DNA from 3 places in the Lelliottia sp. CFBP8978 genome. Region 3 is predicted to be linked to each of the others. Evidence: predicted binding sites of a transcription regulator. Region 3 holds the regulator's gene; each other region holds the start of a gene.
What was found. Region 3 encodes CRP, which controls carbon source genes, mostly activating them, when cyclic AMP is high. Its sites were predicted from a motif close to ATGTGANNNNNNTCACAT; they were not measured.
Positions count from the first base shown of each region.

Region 1: msrB (peptide-methionine (R)-S-oxide reductase MsrB) is a predicted target of CRP. The motif match lies at 2,212-2,229, and genes of this name have one in related genera.
Region 2: epd (erythrose-4-phosphate dehydrogenase) is a predicted target of CRP. The motif match lies at 3,298-3,315, and genes of this name have one in related genera.

Region 1 is NZ_CM188253.1:1,791,434-1,797,923, reverse strand. Features, by position in the region: gene chiD (chitinase ChiD) at 1-1,230, shown strand, start outside; gene SOM82_RS08375 (YeaC family protein) at 1,361-1,639, opposite strand; gene msrB (peptide-methionine (R)-S-oxide reductase MsrB) at 1,681-2,094, opposite strand; gene gapA (glyceraldehyde-3-phosphate dehydrogenase) at 2,435-3,430, shown strand; gene SOM82_RS08360 (D-hexose-6-phosphate mutarotase) at 3,625-4,509, shown strand; gene SOM82_RS08355 (aldo/keto reductase) at 4,552-5,406, opposite strand; gene SOM82_RS08350 (MipA/OmpV family protein) at 5,497-6,243, opposite strand.
Region 2 is NZ_CM188253.1:3,586,019-3,592,508, reverse strand. Features, by position in the region: gene speB (agmatinase) at 1-9, shown strand, start outside; gene loiP (metalloprotease LoiP) at 151-909, opposite strand; gene tkt (transketolase) at 1,181-3,172, shown strand; gene epd (erythrose-4-phosphate dehydrogenase) at 3,510-4,529, shown strand; gene pgk (phosphoglycerate kinase) at 4,579-5,742, shown strand; gene fbaA (class II fructose-bisphosphate aldolase) at 5,835-6,490, shown strand, end outside.
Region 3 is NZ_CM188253.1:4,039,698-4,046,187, forward strand. Features, by position in the region: gene mdcA (malonate decarboxylase subunit alpha) at 1-699, opposite strand, end outside; gene SOM82_RS19060 (hydrolase) at 980-2,002, shown strand; gene SOM82_RS19065 (YheU family protein) at 1,999-2,217, shown strand; gene SOM82_RS19070 (phosphoribulokinase) at 2,248-3,117, shown strand; gene SOM82_RS19075 (OsmC family protein) at 3,183-3,587, opposite strand; gene crp (cAMP-activated global transcriptional regulator CRP) at 3,898-4,530, shown strand; gene SOM82_RS19085 (YccS/YhfK family putative transporter) at 4,588-6,490, shown strand, end outside.

The DNA of each region.
Region 1 (6,490 bases), 2.2 Mb from region 3:
TTACCCCTGCTCTGCGCGCCGTACATTTTTGCCGCTGACATGATGTCCGTGGGCTATTTCAATGGCGGCGGTGACGTCACTGCCGGCCCCGGTGGCGATATCGACAAACTGGACGTTCGTCAGATTACCCACCTCAATTACTCGTTTGGTCTTATCTATAACAACGAGGCGGGGGAAACCAATGCTGCGCTGAAGGACGCCAGCAAATTACATCAAATCTGGCTGTCACCAAAAGTGATCGCCGATCTGCGCAAAATACCTGAGCTGCGTAAGCAGAACCCGCATCTGAAAGTCCTGCTTTCAGTCGGGGGCTGGGGAGCCAGAGGGTTTTCCGGTGCTGCGGATAATAAAGAGAGCCGCGCCGTGTTTATCCGCTCTGTGCAAGAGATCGTCAAAACCTATGGTCTGGATGGCATTGATCTCGACTGGGAATATCCGGTAAACGGCGCATGGGGGCTGGTCGATAAACAGCCGGCCGATAAAGATAATTTCACCGCCCTGCTGAAAGAGATCCGTGAAGCGTTACCAAAAGAGAAATTAGTGACCGTTGCCCTGGGCGCGAATGCGGAAAGTCCGAAAAGCTGGGTGGACGTGAAAGCCATCGCGCCGTATCTGAACTACATCAATCTGATGACTTACGATATGGCCTATGGCACGCAGTATTTTAACTCGAATCTGTATGACTCAACGCAATGGCCGACGGTGGCGGCAGCCGATAAATACAGCGCTGATTTTGTGGTCAATAACTATCTTGCCGCCGGATTAAAACCCGAGCAGATGAATCTGGGGATCGGTTTTTATGGCCGGGTACCGAAACGAAGCGTTGAGCCAGGCATCGACTGGACAAAAGCGGACGCCGAAAAAAATCCGGTGACGCAGCCGTACTTTGGCGCGCAGGAGATCGGGATGTTCAAGGCGCTGGGCTATGATCTCACTAAAGACACCTACGTGAAGTACAACGATATTGTCAGCAAGCTGATTAACGATCCGCAGAAACGTTTTACTGAGCACTGGGACGATCAGGCGAAGGTGCCGTGGCTGTCGATAACATCGGCGCAGGGAAAGGAGTTGTTTGCTCTGTCGTATGAAAACCCGCGTTCCGTTGACCTGAAAGCGCAGTACATCAAAGAGAAAGGTCTGGGCGGTGCAATGTTCTGGGAGTATGGCGCGGACGACCAGAACCAGCTGGCGAAGCAGTTGGCGACATCTCTGGGCATTAAACAAAGGTAAACGCAAAACGGCAACATCGGGTTGCCGTTTCGGTATTTGCGCCCTCTTCTACGGGGAGAGGGTGTGACGGAGAAGTTCAGGCCGCTCTGGCGTTTCCGCCGGGCGGCGATAGCGCCTGCCCGGCCTGGCGTTACTGCATCTTCAGCGTCGCAATCGGTTTGGGCGTAATACCAAAATCTTCCTTCAGTTCTCGCTTACTTTTCATCACCATCTGCCCTTTCGTGTCGATAGTCATGTGCTGCGCGTCGGTGTTGTTACGCGCCTGCCAGAGCATGACCAGCTGCAGACTGTTCTCTTTTTGCTCGGCGGTCAGCGCCACCCCATCAGGCCATTTACCCAGCTCCACTGCCGTGACCAGACGCTGATACACTTCCGGCGTCATACCGTTAATCATGTCATCAATATTCATGGAAAACCCGCTCTGAAGGAATAATTTGCTGAATCGTTTCTTCAACCTTTCGTCTGCTCGCCGTTTTCATCGTCTGAGAAGCTCATTGAGGCGGAATTGACGCAGAAACGCTCGCCCGTTGGCTGAGGGCCATCCGGGAAGACGTGACCAAGGTGGGCATCGCAGTTACCGCAACGAATTTCGGTACGCTGCATACCGTGCGTGGAGTCCTGCAGGTAACGTATTGCGTCATCGCTCACCGGCTCATAGAAGCTCGGCCAGCCGCAGCCGGAATCGTATTTTGTTTGCGAATTAAACAGAGGGGCGTCGCAGACCAGGCAGTGGTAAACACCCTCACGCTTATTGTGCAGCAAACGCCCGGTAAATGGGGGCTCTGTGCCATGGTTCTGCGTCACATAGAACTGCATTTCTGTCAGATTTTTTTTCAGTTCGTCAGGATTACGTTGATTCGACATATGCTCACATCTCGCTGTATAAACAGACACCTTTATCCGCGAATTCTAACAAAACATTAACACTGAAGTGTGAACTTTTGTTCTAAACTTATGCGTTGCGGTATAGCAGACGGGCAATTGTGATCTTGTTCACATTTTTATCCTGTTGGCCCTTTAAAATTCCGGGCGCAGCCCCCATGTGGTTGCTAGCTCAAAGGGAAAGTGAGGCGGTCAGTCGCACAAAGGTTATGCGCAGGATTGATTTGTCGCAATGATTGACACGATTCCGCTTGACGCTGCGTAAGGTTTTTGTAATTTTACAGGCAACCTTTTATTCACTAACAAATAGCTGGTGGAATATATGACTATCAAAGTAGGTATCAACGGTTTTGGCCGTATCGGCCGTATTGTTTTCCGTGCTGCTCAGGAACGTTCTGACATCGAAATCGTTGGTATCAACGATCTGTTGGACGCTGAATACATGGCGTACATGCTGAAGTACGACTCAACTCACGGTCGTTTCAACGGCACCGTTGAAGTGAAAGACGGCCACCTGGTTGTTAACGGCAAAACCATCCGTGTTACTGCTGAAAAAGACCCAGCTAACCTGAAATGGAACGAAATCGGTGTTGACGTTGTTGCTGAAGCTACCGGTATCTTCCTGACCGACGAAACTGCTCGTAAGCACATCACCGCTGGCGCGAAGAAAGTTGTTCTGACTGGTCCTTCCAAAGACAACACTCCGATGTTCGTTAAAGGTGCTAACTTCGAAAAATATGCTGGCCAGGACATCGTTTCTAACGCTTCCTGCACCACCAACTGCCTGGCACCACTGGCTAAAGTTATCAACGACAACTTCGGTATCGTTGAAGGCCTGATGACCACTGTTCACGCAACTACCGCTACTCAGAAAACTGTTGATGGCCCGTCTCACAAAGACTGGCGCGGCGGCCGTGGCGCAGCTCAGAACATCATCCCTTCTTCTACCGGCGCTGCTAAAGCGGTAGGCGTTGTGCTGCCAGAGCTGAACGGTAAACTGACTGGTATGGCGTTCCGCGTTCCTACTCCGAACGTATCCGTTGTTGACCTGACTGTTCGTCTGGAAAAAGCTGCTTCTTATGAAGAAATTAAGAAAGCAATCAAAGCTGCTTCCGAAGGCCCAATGAAAGGCGTTCTGGGTTACACCGAAGACGACGTTGTCTCTACCGATTTCAACGGCGAAGTGTGCACTTCCGTGTTCGATGCTAAAGCGGGTATCGCACTGAACGACAACTTCGTGAAACTGGTTTCCTGGTACGACAACGAAACCGGCTACTCTAACAAAGTACTGGACCTGATCGCTCACATCTCCAAATAAGTTGAGATGAGACACTGATCCAAAAAGGCGACCTCGGTCGCCTTTTTTATATACATATCATCCTGAAAGCTGCCTCTGCGTTGGCTTCACCATCGGAATTCGGTCACATAGTTATCTATGCCCCGACACTCCTCAGGCTTGCCGCCTTGATGCAACGTCCATGATTTAGTGTATTACTCACGAAGGATTGCGTAATGATTGATAAAATTTTTGCACTTCCGGTAGTCGAACAACTTACCCCTGTACTCTCCCGCCGCCAGATTGACGAAGCCGACATTATTGTCGTCGATCATCCGCGTGTTAAAGCCTCGGTTGCACTCAACGGCGCACACCTGCTCTCCTGGAAACCAGAAGGCGAAGAGGAAGGTTTGTGGCTGAGCGCCGCCACATCATTCAAAAAAGGTGCGGCGATTCGTGGTGGTGTTCCGATCTGCTGGCCGTGGTTTGGCCCGGCTGCGCAGCAGGGCTTGCCTGCCCACGGCTTTGCCCGTAACCAACAGTGGACGCTGAAAACCCATCAGGAAGATGATAACGGCGTAAAACTGACTTTTGAGCTGCAAAGCAATGATGAAACCCGCCAGCTCTGGCCGCACGACTTCACGCTGTATGCCCACTTTACACTGGGTAAAACCTGCGATATCGAGCTGGAAGCCCACGGCGAGTTCGAAACCTACTCCGCGCTCCACACCTATTTCAACGTTGGCGATATTGCCGAGGTCAACGTCAGTGGGCTGGGTGAGCGCTTTATCGACAAAGTGGATAACGCCAAAGAAGGCAAACTGAGCGATGGCGTGCAGACCTTCCCGGATCGTACCGATCGCGTTTATCTGAATCCGGAAAACAGCAGTGTTATCCATGACGCAGCGCTTCAGCGTGACATTGAAGTGGGCCATCACCATCACAGCAACGTGGTGGGCTGGAACCCGGGTCCGGCGCTCTCCGTGAGCATGGCGGACGTGCCGGATGACGGCTACAAGACGTTTGTTTGCGTCGAGACCGCTTGCGTGACCGCTGCGCAGAAAACGACCGCGAACACGCCATCCCGTCTGGGACAAACCATCAGGATCGTTAAACGCTGATGCCATCCCCACCCTCTCCTTCGCAGGAGAGGGTGCAAAATCTTACACCACATCCAGCCGTGTTTTACCGCCCGGCGCCGGGAAAGCAGAATCCAGCGCGGCTAAGGCTTCGCCGCTCAGCGTTATCTCCAGTGCGTCCGCATTTTCTTTTACATGTTCGACTGAAGACGCTTTCGGGATCGCGATGACGCCCTGATGGCTTATCACCCACGCGAGCAGGATTTGCGCCGCGCTGGCGCGATGCTGACGCGCAATCTCATTCACTACTGGGTGATTCATCAAGCCAGAACGTAACCGTCCGGCCTGCGCCAGCGGACAGTACGCCATAACCGGGATCCGTTGTTTCTGACACCACGGCAGCAGATCGTATTCAATACCGCGTGAGGCCAGATGATAGAGCACCTGATTGGTGGCACAGGCGGAACCCCCATCGACTCCCCATAACGCCTGCATATCCTCATGATCCAGATTCGAGACGCCCCAGCGGCCAATTTTGCCCTGCTGCTGTAACTTTTCCATCAGAGCGACTGTCTCTTCGAGAGGGATGTTCCCACGCCAGTGCAAGAGGTAAAGATCGATATGATCGGTTCCCAGGCGACGCAGACTGGCGTCACAGGCCGCAATACCCTTTTCCCCACCGGCATTCCACGGATAGACTTTGGACACCAGAAAAACTTTTTCGCGCAGCCCTTTTATCGCTTCGCCAACCACCTCTTCTGCGCCGCCTTCCGCGTACATCTCAGCGGTATCAATCAGCGTAAGGCCACGTTCGATGCCCGCTCGCAGTGCAGCCACTTCGGTTTGCCGCTGACCGGCGTTCTCTCCCATGTACCAGGTTCCCTGCCCAATCGCAGGCACGGTGATATGTTCAGCAAAGGTTACGGTTTTTTCGCTCATTCGTCTCTCCTGTTGAGTCGCACCACACTAAAGCAAACGGGGCGCAAGCGCCCCGTTGCGATGCACAGAATGCACTATGAAAGTGCACAATCAGAAACTGTACGTTACACCTGTGGAGAAGAGACCGGCCCAGGACTTATCGACCATAGGACTGTCTTTCACTTCATCGCTCAGGCGCGAGTAGCGGGTGGTGGCATACACGTTCCAGTCGCTGGCAAACTTGTAGCTTGCTGTCAGCTCCAGGTACGGGCTCCAGTCGTCATCAGCATCATAGCTGTTCAGACCGCTTCGCTTTGACTCTTTATGGGACACGCCATAATAGTAGTCGTTGTAGTTTTCACTGCTGTACTCCACCCCGATACCCGGCGTCAGCGTCAGGCCACCGTTGGTATAACGATAAAGCCAGGCCAGATCCCAGATAAAGCCGTTGCTGTTATCGAGGGTATCTCCGGCAAGCGTAGTGCGCAGGAAACCATACTGGGTGTTGTGAACGTAGGAAAGACCCGCCATCAGGGTACTTTTACGTTTGTCGAGTTGACGCAGCGCGCGGCTGTCGCTGTCGCCTGGTTTGAAGTGCATCGGCGAGTAATACGCCATGACAGAGAGTTTATCCGCCTCGTCATTCCACAGATAGTAACCGCCACCCAGACCGCGGAACCAGAAATTATCCCCTTCATAGGTGATAACCGGAACCGGATAGACGTCACGGTCATACTGTTTATACGGGCTGTTAAGCACGCCGACGCCCGCGCCAACGGACCACTGGTCGGCAGCCTGTGCCGTGCTAACAGACGTGGCGACAAGTACGCCCAATGCCAGAAGTTTGAGTTTGGTCACAATCCATTCTTTCCTGTAGTCAAATAATCAGCGTCTGAAGTGTAACCGCCATTCCGTAACATCCCAAAATTTTTTGCCTGCTATTGAGTTTAATTAACCGATTATTTTCATCATTTAAGATGACTGAACGCTTTCATTTATGTGACGACCGCGTGAAAGCCGGGCTTTTATCCGGATTCGACCCACGGTTTTTTTGGATGAGTTATTGATATGTCATTGAAATTACATTTTGGTGGCATGCAAGTTT
Region 2 (6,490 bases), 450 kb from region 3:
GGCGAGTAATCAGGGCCATTTGATTCGCCATTTTGAATCCGGGCAGCGCTCGCCATCCTCACGTACTCTCTGTACGCTCCGCTGGCTGCGCGCTGTCCGTGTCCAAACTGACTTCGCCAATAACCTCTAATTAATTATTGGCGTTGCTTTTCACTTAATCCCATCTGCCGTCATGCGATCGCGAATATGCTGCGCGCGTTCAGCCGAGGCTGGGTGATCGTCAAACATCGAGCTTTGACGGCCTGCTTCCAGTTTCGCCAGTTTCTCGAAGCTGGTTGCTAAACCTGACGGATTAATTCCGCGTTTGCGCAACAGATCGTAAGAGTAGTCATCTGCTTCGGATTCCTGACGCTGGGAGAACTGGGAGTTGACCAGCTTTTCGCCCACATCGCCAAGCTGGGATTGCGACAGACTGCCGACGATACCGCCAGCGGACGCTGCTGCTGCACGTACAGCGTTAGTGCCTAACGCAACCTGCATCCCTTTCTTCACGTGACCGAGTGCGACGTGGCCCATTTCATGGCCGATTACCGCTTCGACTTCGTTATCCGTCATCATATCCATCAGCCCGCTGTAGACGCGGATACAGCCGTTGGCCATCGCAAACGCGTTGACATCTTTCGCCATGTAGACTTTGTAATTGACGGGCTGACCGTTGATGTTATCGCCAAGCGCGGCGGCAATCTTATTCAGACGTTGCGCATACGTACTGTTGGCGGGGGCAATGGTCGCTTTGCCGTCCATCTCTTTACAGGCCTGATCGCTGAGCGCTTTGACCTGTTCGTCGCTCAGGGAATACGCCTGGAAAGCTTCCGCGCCGGAACTCATAAGACCGTTAGAATCCATATTCTGACAGCCGCTAAGCAGGATCGTCGTACCTAAGGCCAGCGCTATTGCTCGCATTTTCATGATGTTGCTTCCGCACCCGTTGATCTGAAAAAAGTCTGAAAAATTTACGGCAGCGAAGCCGTAGTCGGGCTAAGTATAAGGAATATCGGGAGGCGCGGGCGAGTAGATTGCGCAACATGCGAGCATGATCCAGAGATTTCTTAAACGGCAAAAGAATGCTCCATGTACATGCTTTGTCGCTTGGGTTACATTGTTGGCACTTTTTTCTGGCATAGCCCAAAACGCGCTGTCGTCAAGGGCATGGCCTTTAACAGTCCGATCTGGAGTTTAAATGTCCTCACGTAAAGAGCTTGCTAATGCCATTCGTGCGCTGAGCATGGACGCAGTACAGAAAGCCAAATCCGGTCACCCGGGTGCCCCTATGGGTATGGCTGACATTGCCGAAGTCCTGTGGCGTGATTTTCTGAACCATAACCCACAGAATCCGTCATGGGCTGACCGTGACCGTTTCGTGCTGTCCAACGGCCATGGCTCCATGCTGATCTATAGCCTGCTGCACCTCACTGGCTATGCGCTGCCAATCGAAGAACTGAAAAACTTCCGTCAACTGCACTCCAAAACTCCGGGTCACCCAGAAGTGGGATACACCGCTGGCGTTGAGACCACTACCGGTCCGCTGGGTCAGGGTATTGCGAATGCGGTTGGTATGGCGATTGCTGAGAAAACGTTGGCGGCGCAGTTCAACCGTCCTGGCCACGACATCGTTGACCACTTCACCTATGCATTCATGGGCGACGGTTGCATGATGGAAGGCATTTCTCACGAAGTGTGCTCCCTGGCAGGGACTCTGAAGCTGGGTAAACTGGTCGCATTCTACGATGACAACGGCATCTCCATTGATGGTCACGTTGAAGGCTGGTTCACTGATGACACCGCTAAGCGTTTTGAAGCTTACGGCTGGCACGTAGTGCGTGGCGTTGATGGCCACAATGCTGATTCGATTAAACGTGCAGTTGAAGAAGCGCGCGCGGTTACCGATAAACCGTCCCTGCTGATGTGCAAAACCATCATTGGTTTCGGTTCCCCAAATAAAGCGGGTACGCACGATTCTCACGGCGCGCCTTTGGGCGATGCAGAAATTGCACTGACCCGCGAACAGCTGGGTTGGAAACACGCGCCATTTGAAATTCCGTCTGAGATTTACGCTCAGTGGGATGCGAAAGAAGCGGGTCAGGCGAAAGAGTCCGCCTGGAACGAGAAGTTCGCTGCCTATGCCAAAGCCTTCCCTCAGGAAGCGGCTGAATTCACCCGTCGTATGAAAGGTGACATGCCGGAAGATTTCGATGCGAAAGCGAAAGAGATCATCGCGAATCTGCAGGCTAACCCTGCAAAAATCGCCAGCCGTAAAGCGTCTCAGAATGCAATTGAAGCGTTCGGTCCGCTGCTGCCAGAATTGCTGGGCGGTTCCGCTGACCTGGCTCCGTCTAACCTGACTATCTGGTCTGGTTCTAAAGCGATCAACGAAGATACCGCTGGCAACTACATCCATTACGGTGTGCGCGAATTCGGTATGACCGCGATCGCGAACGGTATCTCTCTGCACGGTGGTTTCCTGCCGTACACTTCTACCTTCCTGATGTTCGTCGAATACGCACGTAACGCTGTTCGTATGGCTGCGCTGATGAAACAGCGTCAGGTGATGGTCTATACCCACGACTCAATCGGTCTGGGTGAAGACGGCCCGACTCACCAGCCGGTTGAGCAGGTGGCTTCTCTGCGCGTGACGCCAAACATGTCCACATGGCGTCCATGTGACCAGGTTGAGTCTGCGGTGGCGTGGAAATATGGCGTTGAGCGTCAGGACGGTCCTACCGCGCTGATCCTCTCTCGTCAGAACCTGGCACAGCAGGATCGTACCGAAGAGCAGCTGGCTAACATCGCTCGTGGTGGTTATGTGCTGAAAGACTGCGCGGGTCAGCCACAGCTGATTATCATCGCGACCGGTTCTGAAGTGGAACTGGCTGTGGCATCGTGGGATAAACTGTCTGCCGAAGGCGTGAAAGCGCGCGTGGTCTCCATGCCGTCTACCGACGCGTTCGACAAACAGGATGCGGCATACCGCGAATCCGTACTGCCGAAAGCTGTTTCTGCTCGCGTGGCAGTGGAAGCGGGTATCGCTGACTACTGGTTCAAATATGTCGGTCTGAACGGCGCGATCGTTGGGATGACCACCTTTGGTGAATCTGCACCAGCAGAACTGCTGTTCGAAGAGTTCGGCTTCACCGTTGAGAACGTCGTCGCGAAAGCCAAAGAGCTGCTGTAATTGCGCTCATGCCCGCTGGCGATTTGCTGCGCGGGTAAATGAAATTCAAGCCGGACATCTGTCCGGCTTTTTTGTGTCCGCTATTCCAGGACAGTGTAAATCCATTGTGAATTATTCCATCAAAAATGTGACGCATGTCATATAGCTGGCTTATTGGGTGGGACGAACATTCCTTTTATTTCCCGTTTCGCTTATTCTTGCTGAAGCGTTTCAGTCGATTATTTGTTCGACAATTGACCAATCAGTCGCAGTTTGTGACAGGCGAGGATTCCCCTCTGAGCGTTGCTGCATTACTCTTTCAGCCACCTCAACTCAGGGATAGCCTTGCAGGAGACCTATGACCGTACGCGTAGCGATTAATGGCTTCGGTCGCATAGGACGCAACGTGGTTCGTGCTTTATATGAATCCGGGCGTCGTGCGGAGATCACCGTAGTGGCAGTCAATGAACTGGCGGATGCTGCGGGTATGGCGCATTTATTGAAATACGATACCAGCCACGGACGCTTTGCCTGGGATATTCGCCAGGAGAGAGAACAGCTGTTCGTGGGTGACGATGTCATTCGCGTATTGCATGAGCCCAGCATTGAACATCTGCCGTGGCGCGAATTGGGTGTGGATGTGGTTCTTGACTGTACCGGCGTCTACGGTAACCGCGAACACGGTGAGGCGCATCTGGCTGCCGGTGCGAAAAAAGTTCTGTTTTCCCATCCCGGCGGTAACGATCTTGATGCGACGGTCGTCTACGGCGTAAATCATCAAGAACTGCAAGCCGAACACCGTATTGTCTCCAATGCTTCCTGCACCACCAACTGCATTATTCCGGTCATTAAACTGTTAGACGATGCCTATGGCATTGAATGGGGCACCGTCACCACGATCCACTCTGCGATGCACGATCAACAGGTCATTGATGCCTATCACCCGGATCTGCGTCGCACGCGCGCGGCGAGTCAGTCCATTATTCCGGTGGATACCAAACTGGCGGCGGGGATCACCCGTATTTTTCCGCAGTTTAACGACCGATTTGAAGCCATTGCGGTTCGCGTGCCGACGATAAATGTCACCGCAATTGACCTTAGCGTGACGGTCAAAAAACCGGTAAAAGCTAGTGAAGTCAACCTGTTGCTGCAAAAAGCGGCACAGGGTGCATTTCATGGTATAGTTGACTATACGGAATTACCGTTGGTCTCAGTAGATTTTAACCACGATCCGCACAGTGCCATTGTCGATGGCACGCAAACGCGGGTCAGCGGTGCTCACCTCATCAAAACGCTGGTGTGGTGTGATAATGAATGGGGTTTTGCTAACAGAATGCTCGACACCACGTTAGCAATGGCCGCGCAAGGTTTCAGGTAGAGCGCAGAATGCGCTTGCAAAACTTTAAGAATCAACGAGAGGATTCACCATGTCTGTAATTAAGATGACCGATCTGGATCTGGCAGGTAAACGCGTTTTCATCCGTGCTGATCTGAACGTACCCGTTAAAGATGGCAAAGTGACCAGCGACGCGCGTATCCGTGCTTCCCTGCCAACCATCGAACTGGCACTGAAGCAAGGCGCGAAAGTGATGGTTACGTCTCACCTGGGTCGTCCGACCGAAGGCGAGTACAACGAAGAATTCTCTCTGCTGCCGGTTGTTAACTACCTGAAAGACAAACTGTCTGCTCCGGTACGCCTGGTGAAAGATTACCTGGATGGCGTAGAAGTCGCTGCAGGTGAACTGGTGGTTCTGGAAAACGTTCGCTTCAACAAAGGCGAAAAGAAAGACGACGAAACGCTGTCCAAAAAATACGCGGCACTGTGTGACGTGTTCGTAATGGATGCGTTCGGTACGGCTCACCGTGCTCAGGCTTCTACCCACGGTATCGGTAAATTCGCAGACGTCGCTTGCGCAGGTCCACTGCTGGCTGACGAACTGGAAGCACTGGGTAAAGCACTGAAAGAACCTGCTCGTCCAATGGTTGCCATCGTCGGTGGTTCTAAAGTTTCTACCAAACTGACCGTTCTGGATTCTCTGTCCAAAATCGCTGACCAGCTGATCGTTGGCGGCGGTATTGCGAACACCTTCGTTGCCGCTCAAGGCCACAACGTAGGTAAATCCCTGTACGAAGCAGACCTGGTTGACGAAGCAAAACGTCTGCTGACCACTTGCGATATCCCGGTCCCGACTGACGTTCGTGTAGCGACTGAGTTCTCTGAAACGGCGACCGCAACCCTGAAATCTGTTAACGACATCAAAGATGAAGAGCAGATTCTGGACCTGGGCGACGTGTCTGCACAGAAACTGGCAGACATCCTGAAAAACGCGAAAACCATTCTGTGGAATGGCCCGGTTGGCGTGTTCGAGTTCCCTAACTTCCGTAAAGGGACTGAAATCGTGGCTAACGCTATCGCAGACAGCGAAGCGTTCTCCATCGCTGGCGGCGGCGACACTCTGGCAGCTATCGACCTGTTCGGTATTTCCGACAAAATTTCCTACATCTCCACTGGTGGCGGCGCATTCCTCGAATTCGTGGAAGGCAAAGTCCTGCCAGCAGTAGCAATGCTCGAAGAGCGCGCTAAGAAGTAAGCCATTCATGGGCAGGGAAACCTGCCCAAATTTCAGCGTGCTTTTTAGAGCTCGCACCTTTTCTAACGGCCGAAGATACAGGACTACGTAACATGTCTAAAATTTTTGATTTCGTAAAACCTGGCGTGATCACTGGTGATGACGTTCAGAAAGTGTTCCAGGTAGCTAAAGAAAACAACTTTGCTCTGCCGGCAGTTAACTGCGTGGGTACCGACTCCATTAACGCCGTACTGGAAACCGCTGCAAAAGTTAAAGCTCCGGTTATCGTACAGTTCTCCAACGGTGGCGCAGCATTCATCGCGGGTAAAGGCGTGAAAACTGACGTTCCTCAGGGCGCGGCAATCCTGGGCGCTATCTCTGGTGCGCATCACGTACACCAGATGGCTGAGCACTACGGTGTTCCGGTTATCCTGCACACTGACCACTGCGCGAAGAAACTGCTGCCGTGGATCGACGGTCTGCTGGACGCAGGTGAAAAACACTTCGCTGCAACCGGTAAGCCACTGTTCTCTTCTCACATGATCGACCTGTCTGAAGAGTCACTGCACGAAAACATCGAAATCTGCTCCAAATACCTGGCGCGCATGTCCAAAATGGGCATGACCCTGGAAATCGAACTGGGTTGCACCGGTGGTGAAGAAGACGGCGTGGACAACAGCCACATGGACGCTTCTGCACTGTACACCCAGCCAGAAGACGTTGATTATGCGTACACCGAGCTGAGCAAAATCAGCCCGCGTTTCACTAT
Region 3 (6,490 bases):
TTGTTTGATCAGACGCGGGTCACGGGTAAACAGCGGCTCGATGAAGAAAGGCTTGTCAGCCACGACCACGTAGTCAATCCAGGAGCCGGGAATATCCACGCGCGGCAGATCGCATTCGTCGTCCACCAGCTCATTCACCTGCGCAATCACGATACCGTCGTGGAACGCGGCGGCTTCGACCAGTGCTGGGGTATCTTCGGTACTGGCCCCGGTGTACAAATTACCTTTGCGGTCGGCTTTGAATCCGGCAATCAGCGCCACGTTCGGCGAAAGATCGACGTACAGGCGGGAGTAGAGTTCGATGTAAGTATGAATGGCGCCAATTTCGAGCTGGCCGTCTTCCAGCAGCTGCGAAATACGCAGGCTTTGCGTACCCGAAAACGAGAAATCCAGCTTGCGGGCAATGCCTTTTTCGAAGATATCGAGATGTTCACTGCGGCCCACGCTCGGCATGATCATATGCAGGTCATGAACGATTTGTGGGTTCACCTCTGCCAGCGAGCGGGACAGAAAATCGGCCTGCTTCTGGTTGTTGCCTTCCAGCACGACTTTGTCGCCCGGAGCGATCAGTTTTTCCAGCATCGCGACGAGATCGTCGGTTGGCAGGACCTTGCCTTGCACCGGGACAGAAGCCAGACGGCGCGCTTTTTCGCTGCGTCGAGTGTTCCAGACCCGGGCGGTTTTTTGCCCAGATAACATTATTAACCTCCTGATTCAGCACATCATTCTGATTTGCTTAACGCTGAACAAAGTGTGCGCTCTGGTGAGAAAGGCATCAATTAAGCGTAGAGCGGAATCATTAGCCTGAGAGTAATAATCCAGGTAAAGATTTGTGATCGAGATCAGTTCGCGCAGCCGGAAAACAGGCTAGACGAGACAGAAAGGGCTGAATCAGAGGTAAACACCCCTCGTTTTTCTTAAACAGAGTACACTTCGGCAGGTATAGTAAACGGCTGACAAGAATGAATATCGCATCGTTATGACTCACATCATCCCATCTGACTTCGACATCGCGAGTGACGAAAGCACTGCATTTGTTCCTATGCGCGGTGTGGCTAACCCGCACCTGCAAACCATGCTGCCGAGGCTGCTTCGTCGTCGATTGCAGTTTACCCCTCACTGGCAGCGCCTCGATTTGCCTGACGGCGATTTTGTCGATCTGGCCTGGAGCGAAGATCCTGAACAGGCGAAGCATAAACCGCGTCTGGTGGTGTTTCATGGTCTGGAAGGGAGTCTGCACAGCCCCTACGCCCACGGCTTGATCCATGCGACAAAACAGCGCGGCTGGCTCGGCGTGGTGATGCATTTTCGCGGATGCAGCGGCGAGCCCAATCGCCAGAAACGGATTTACCACTCCGGCGAAACCGAAGACGGGACCTGGTTTTTACGCTGGCTGGCCGACAGTTTTGGCCCCGCGCCAACGGCTGCCGTCGGCTATTCGCTGGGGGGCAACATGCTTGCCTGCCTGCTGGCAAAAGAGAGTGACGATATCCCGCTGGATGCGGCGGTGATTGTCTCTGCGCCCTTTATGCTTGAGCAGTGCAGTTACCATATGGAAAAGGGGTTTTCACGGGTCTATCAGCGCTACCTGCTGAATTTGCTCAAAGCCAATGCGGCGCGTAAGCTCAAAGCCTATCCGGACACGCTGCCAATTAGCCTGCAACAGCTGAAGCGTATGCGCCGTCTGCGTGAATTCGACGATCTGATTACGTCGAAGATCCACGGCTTTGCCGACGCGATAGATTACTATCGTCAGTGTAGCGCCATGCCGTTGCTGAATCAGATCACCAAACCGACGCTGATCATCCATGCCAAAGACGATCCGTTTATGGATCATCACTCCATTCCGGCGCCGGAACATCTGCCCGCCAACGTACAGTATCAACTGACTGAGCATGGCGGCCATGTCGGCTTTATCAGCGGCACATTACGACGGCCAAAAATGTGGCTGGAAGCGCGGATCCCCGACTGGTTAACCCCCTACCTGGAAGGCAAAAAATGATGATTCCCTGGCAGGATCTGGCTCCCGAAACGCTGGATAGCCTGATTGAAAGCTTTGTATTACGCGAGGGCACCGATTATGGTGAACATGAACGTTCGCTTGAGCAAAAGGTCGCCGATGTAAAACGGCAGCTACAAAGTGGCGAGGTGTTGCTGGTGTGGTCTGAACTGCACGAAACCGTCAACATCATGCCGCGCAATCAGTTTCGCGGTTGATTGTTCCATCTTTCCAGTCAGGGAGTTGCTATGTCCGCCAGACATCCGGTTATTGCCGTTACGGGTTCAAGTGGTGCGGGAACCACCACCACCAGCCTCGCTTTTCGCAAGATCTTCGCCCAACTCAATTTGCATGCTGCCGAAGTTGAAGGTGACAGCTTTCACCGCTATACCCGTCCGGAAATGGATATGGCGATTCGCAAGGCCCGCGATTCAGGGAAGCACATCAGCTATTTCGGCCCTGATGCGAACGATTTCGGCCTGCTGGAACAAACCTTTATTGATTACGGCCACACCGGTAAAGGTCAGTCGCGCAAGTATCTGCATACCTACGATGAAGCCGTCCCATGGAACCAGGTTCCGGGTACGTTTACGCCGTGGCAGCCGCTGCCGGAACCCACCGATGTCCTGTTCTACGAAGGATTGCATGGCGGCGTAGTGACACCCCAGCATGACGTGGCGCGCCATGTTGATCTGCTGGTGGGCGTGGTGCCGATTGTCAATCTGGAGTGGATCCAGAAGCTGACCCGTGACATGAGCGAACGCGGCCATTCCCGTGAAGCGGTGATGGATTCTGTCGTGCGCTCAATGGAAGATTACATCAACTATCTGACACCACAGTTTTCACGAACCCACATCAACTTCCAGCGCGTTCCGACGGTGGACACCTCAAACCCGTTCGCAGCAAAAACCATTCCGTCACTGGACGAGAGTTTTGTGGTGATCCACTTCCGCAATCTGGAAGACATTGATTACCCCTGGCTGCTGGCGATGCTGCAGGGCTCATTTATTTCCCACATCAATACATTGGTGGTCCCGGGCGGGAAGATGGGTCTGGCGATGGAGCTGATTATGATGCCGCTGGTGCAGCGACTGATGGAAGGCAAGAAGATCGAGTAACCCTATTCCCTCTCCCCGTGCAGAGGGTCACGATGAGGGCATCGGTGCGCACGATGCCCCATCAGTCAGCCTTCGATCACATCATACGAATGCGTGATTTTCACCGCTTTTTCCAGCATTAACGCCACAGAGCAGTACTTCTCGGCAGAGAGATCGACCGCGCGGGAAACCGCCGCATCCTTCAGATCTTTCCCGGTCACGATAAAGTGCAAATTGATATGCGTGAACAGGCGCGGGGCCTCTTCGCGACGCTCGGAGGTCAGCTTCACTTCGCAGTCCGTCACCTCATGGCGACCCTTTTGCAGAATCGAAACCACGTCGATTGCGCTACAGCCGCCGGCGGCCATCAGCACAACTTCCATCGGGCTTGGCGCTTTATCACCGGAGTTACCATCCATCAAAATCTGGTGTCCGGAAGCGGATTCACCGAGGAACGTTAAACCTTCAACCCATTTCACACGCGCTTGCATATTCATTAACTCCGACGTTGCAATTTTCCGAACAGATTACGCGCGCGTTACAATTCTCGCAACGGAAGACGACCTGCGTCATGCTGAAGCGAGACACCAGGAGACACGCGGCGAAAGCTATGCTAAAACACTCTGGATGCTACAGTAATACATTGACGTTACACATGTATGCAGAGGACATCAAACATTACTGGCTGCGAAACAAAATGACAGCCGCATTCCCAGGTACGGGGAAGAATTCGATTGCAACCCCAGAGTCAGGATGCGATTTATGACTCTGGTGACAGCTTATAACAGAGGATAACAGCGCATGGTGCTTGGCAAACCGCAAACAGACCCGACTCTCGAATGGTTCTTGTCTCATTGCCACATTCATAAGTACCCATCGAAGAGCACGCTGATTCACCAGGGTGAAAAAGCGGAAACGTTGTATTACATCGTCAAAGGCTCGGTGGCAGTGCTGATTAAGGATGAAGAAGGGAAAGAAATGATCCTTTCTTATCTGAACCAGGGTGATTTCATCGGTGAACTGGGCCTGTTTGAAGAAGGCCAGGAACGTAGCGCCTGGGTACGTGCAAAAACCGCGTGTGAAGTCGCCGAAATCTCCTACAAGAAATTCCGTCAGTTGATCCAGGTGAATCCGGATATTCTGATGCGTCTTTCTTCGCAGATGGCTCGCCGCCTGCAGGTCACTTCCGAGAAAGTGGGTAACCTTGCCTTCCTGGACGTGACAGGCCGCATCGCACAGACATTGCTGAACCTGGCGAAACAGCCTGACGCCATGACCCACCCGGACGGTATGCAAATTAAAATTACCCGTCAGGAAATTGGTCAGATCGTCGGGTGTTCTCGTGAGACCGTTGGCCGTATCCTGAAAATGCTGGAAGATCAGAATCTGATCTCCGCCCACGGTAAAACTATCGTGGTTTACGGAACGCGTTAATTCCGGTCAGACGGCGTGCCATCGCAAGGTGTCACGCCGTTTTTGTCTCTGGCAACCATGTGGCGCAGGCTGATTTATCACCCGGAAGTTAACTACGCACTTCGGCAAACGCTGGTGTTATGTCTCCCCGTGGCTGTCGGTCTGATTCTCGGCCAACTGCAACATGGTCTGCTGTTCTCTCTCGTGCCTGCCTGCTGTAACATCGCCGGTCTGGACACCCCGCATAAGCGCTTTTTCAAACGTCTGATTATTGGCGGCAGTTTGTTTGCCGGTTGCAGCCTCGCCGTGCAGCTCTTACTTGCCCGCGACATTCCTCTGCCGCTGATTTTAACCGTGCTGGCGATGACGCTCGGCGTCACCGCGGAGATCAGTTCGCTTCATGCGCGCCTGCTGCCCGCATCGCTCATCGCCGCGATTTTCACCCTTAGCCTTGCCGGAAATATGCCCATCTGGGAGCCGCTGCTGATCTATGCCCTCGGCACGTTGTGGTACGGATTGTTCAACTGGTTCTGGTTCTGGATGTGGCGCGAACAGCCCTTACGCGAATCCCTGAGCCTGCTGTACGTCCAGCTCGCGGAGTATTGCGAAGCAAAATACACCTTGCTGACGCAACATACCGATCCGGAAAAGTCGCTGCCGCCGCTGCTCACTCGCCAGCAAAAGGTGGTGGATCTGATTAGCCAGTGCTACCAGCAGCTCCATATGCTGGCCGCCAATAAGAATCATGAATACAAGCGGCTGCTGCGCACGTTTCAGGTCGGGCTGGATCTTCAGGAGCATATTTCCGTCAGCCTGCATTATCCTGCCGAGGTGCAAAAACTGGTGGAGCGCAGCCACGCCGAAGCGGTGATCCGCTGGAATGCGCAAACGGTCGCCGCGCGCCTGCGGGTACTGGCTGACGATATTCTGTACCACCGCTACCCCACGCGCTTTACGATGGAAAAACAGCTGGGCGCGCTGGAGAAAATCGCACGTCAGCATCCGGACAATCCGGTCGGGCAGTTCTGCGCCTGGCACTTTAGCCGCATCGCGCGCGTGCTCCGCACCCAGCGCCCCCTCTATTCCCGCGACCTGATGGCCGATAAGCAAAAACGCCTGCCGTTGCTGCCAGCGTTAAAAAGCTATTTGTCCCTGAAATCCTCGGCCCTGCGCAATGCGGCGCGGATCAGCGTAATGCTCAGCATTGCCAGCCTGATGGGCATGGCGCTGCATCTACCGAAACCCTACTGGATTTTAATGACGGTGCTGTTTGTCACGCAAAATGGCTACGGCGCCACCCGCGTGCGGATCCTGCACCGGGCAGCGGGCACGGTCGCAGGACTGGTGATTGCTGGCATAACGCTGCACTTCCACGTACCGGACGGCTTCGCCCTGGCAGGAATGCTGGTGATCACCCTCGTGGGTTATCTGATTATCCGCAAAAACTACGGCTGGGCGATGGTCGGATTTACCGTCACGGCGGTGTATACCCTGCAATTGCTCACGCTGAACGGCGAACAGTATATTGTCGCGCGACTGGTGGATACGTTGATTGGCTGTCTGATCGCCTTTGGCGGCATGGTCTGGCTGTGGCCCCAGTGGCAGAGTGGGCTGTTGCGACAGAATGCGCACGATGCGCTGGAGGCCGATCAGCAGGCGATTCGCCTTATTCTGAGCGACGATCCGCAGCCTTCCCCGCTGGCCTATCAGCGCATGAAGGTCAATCAGGCCCATAACGCGCTGTTTAACTCCCTCAATCAGGCGATGCAGGAGCCGGGCTTTAATTCCCATTATCTGGCGGATATGAAGCTGTGGGTCACCCATAGCCAGTTTATCGTCGAGCATATCAATGCCATGACCACGCTGGCACGCGAGCATGCGATGCTGACGCCGGACCTGGCGCAGCGCTATTTGCAGTCGTGTGAAATTGCGCTGCAGCGATGCCAGCAGCGTCTGGAGTATGACGCGCCGGGGGAATCCG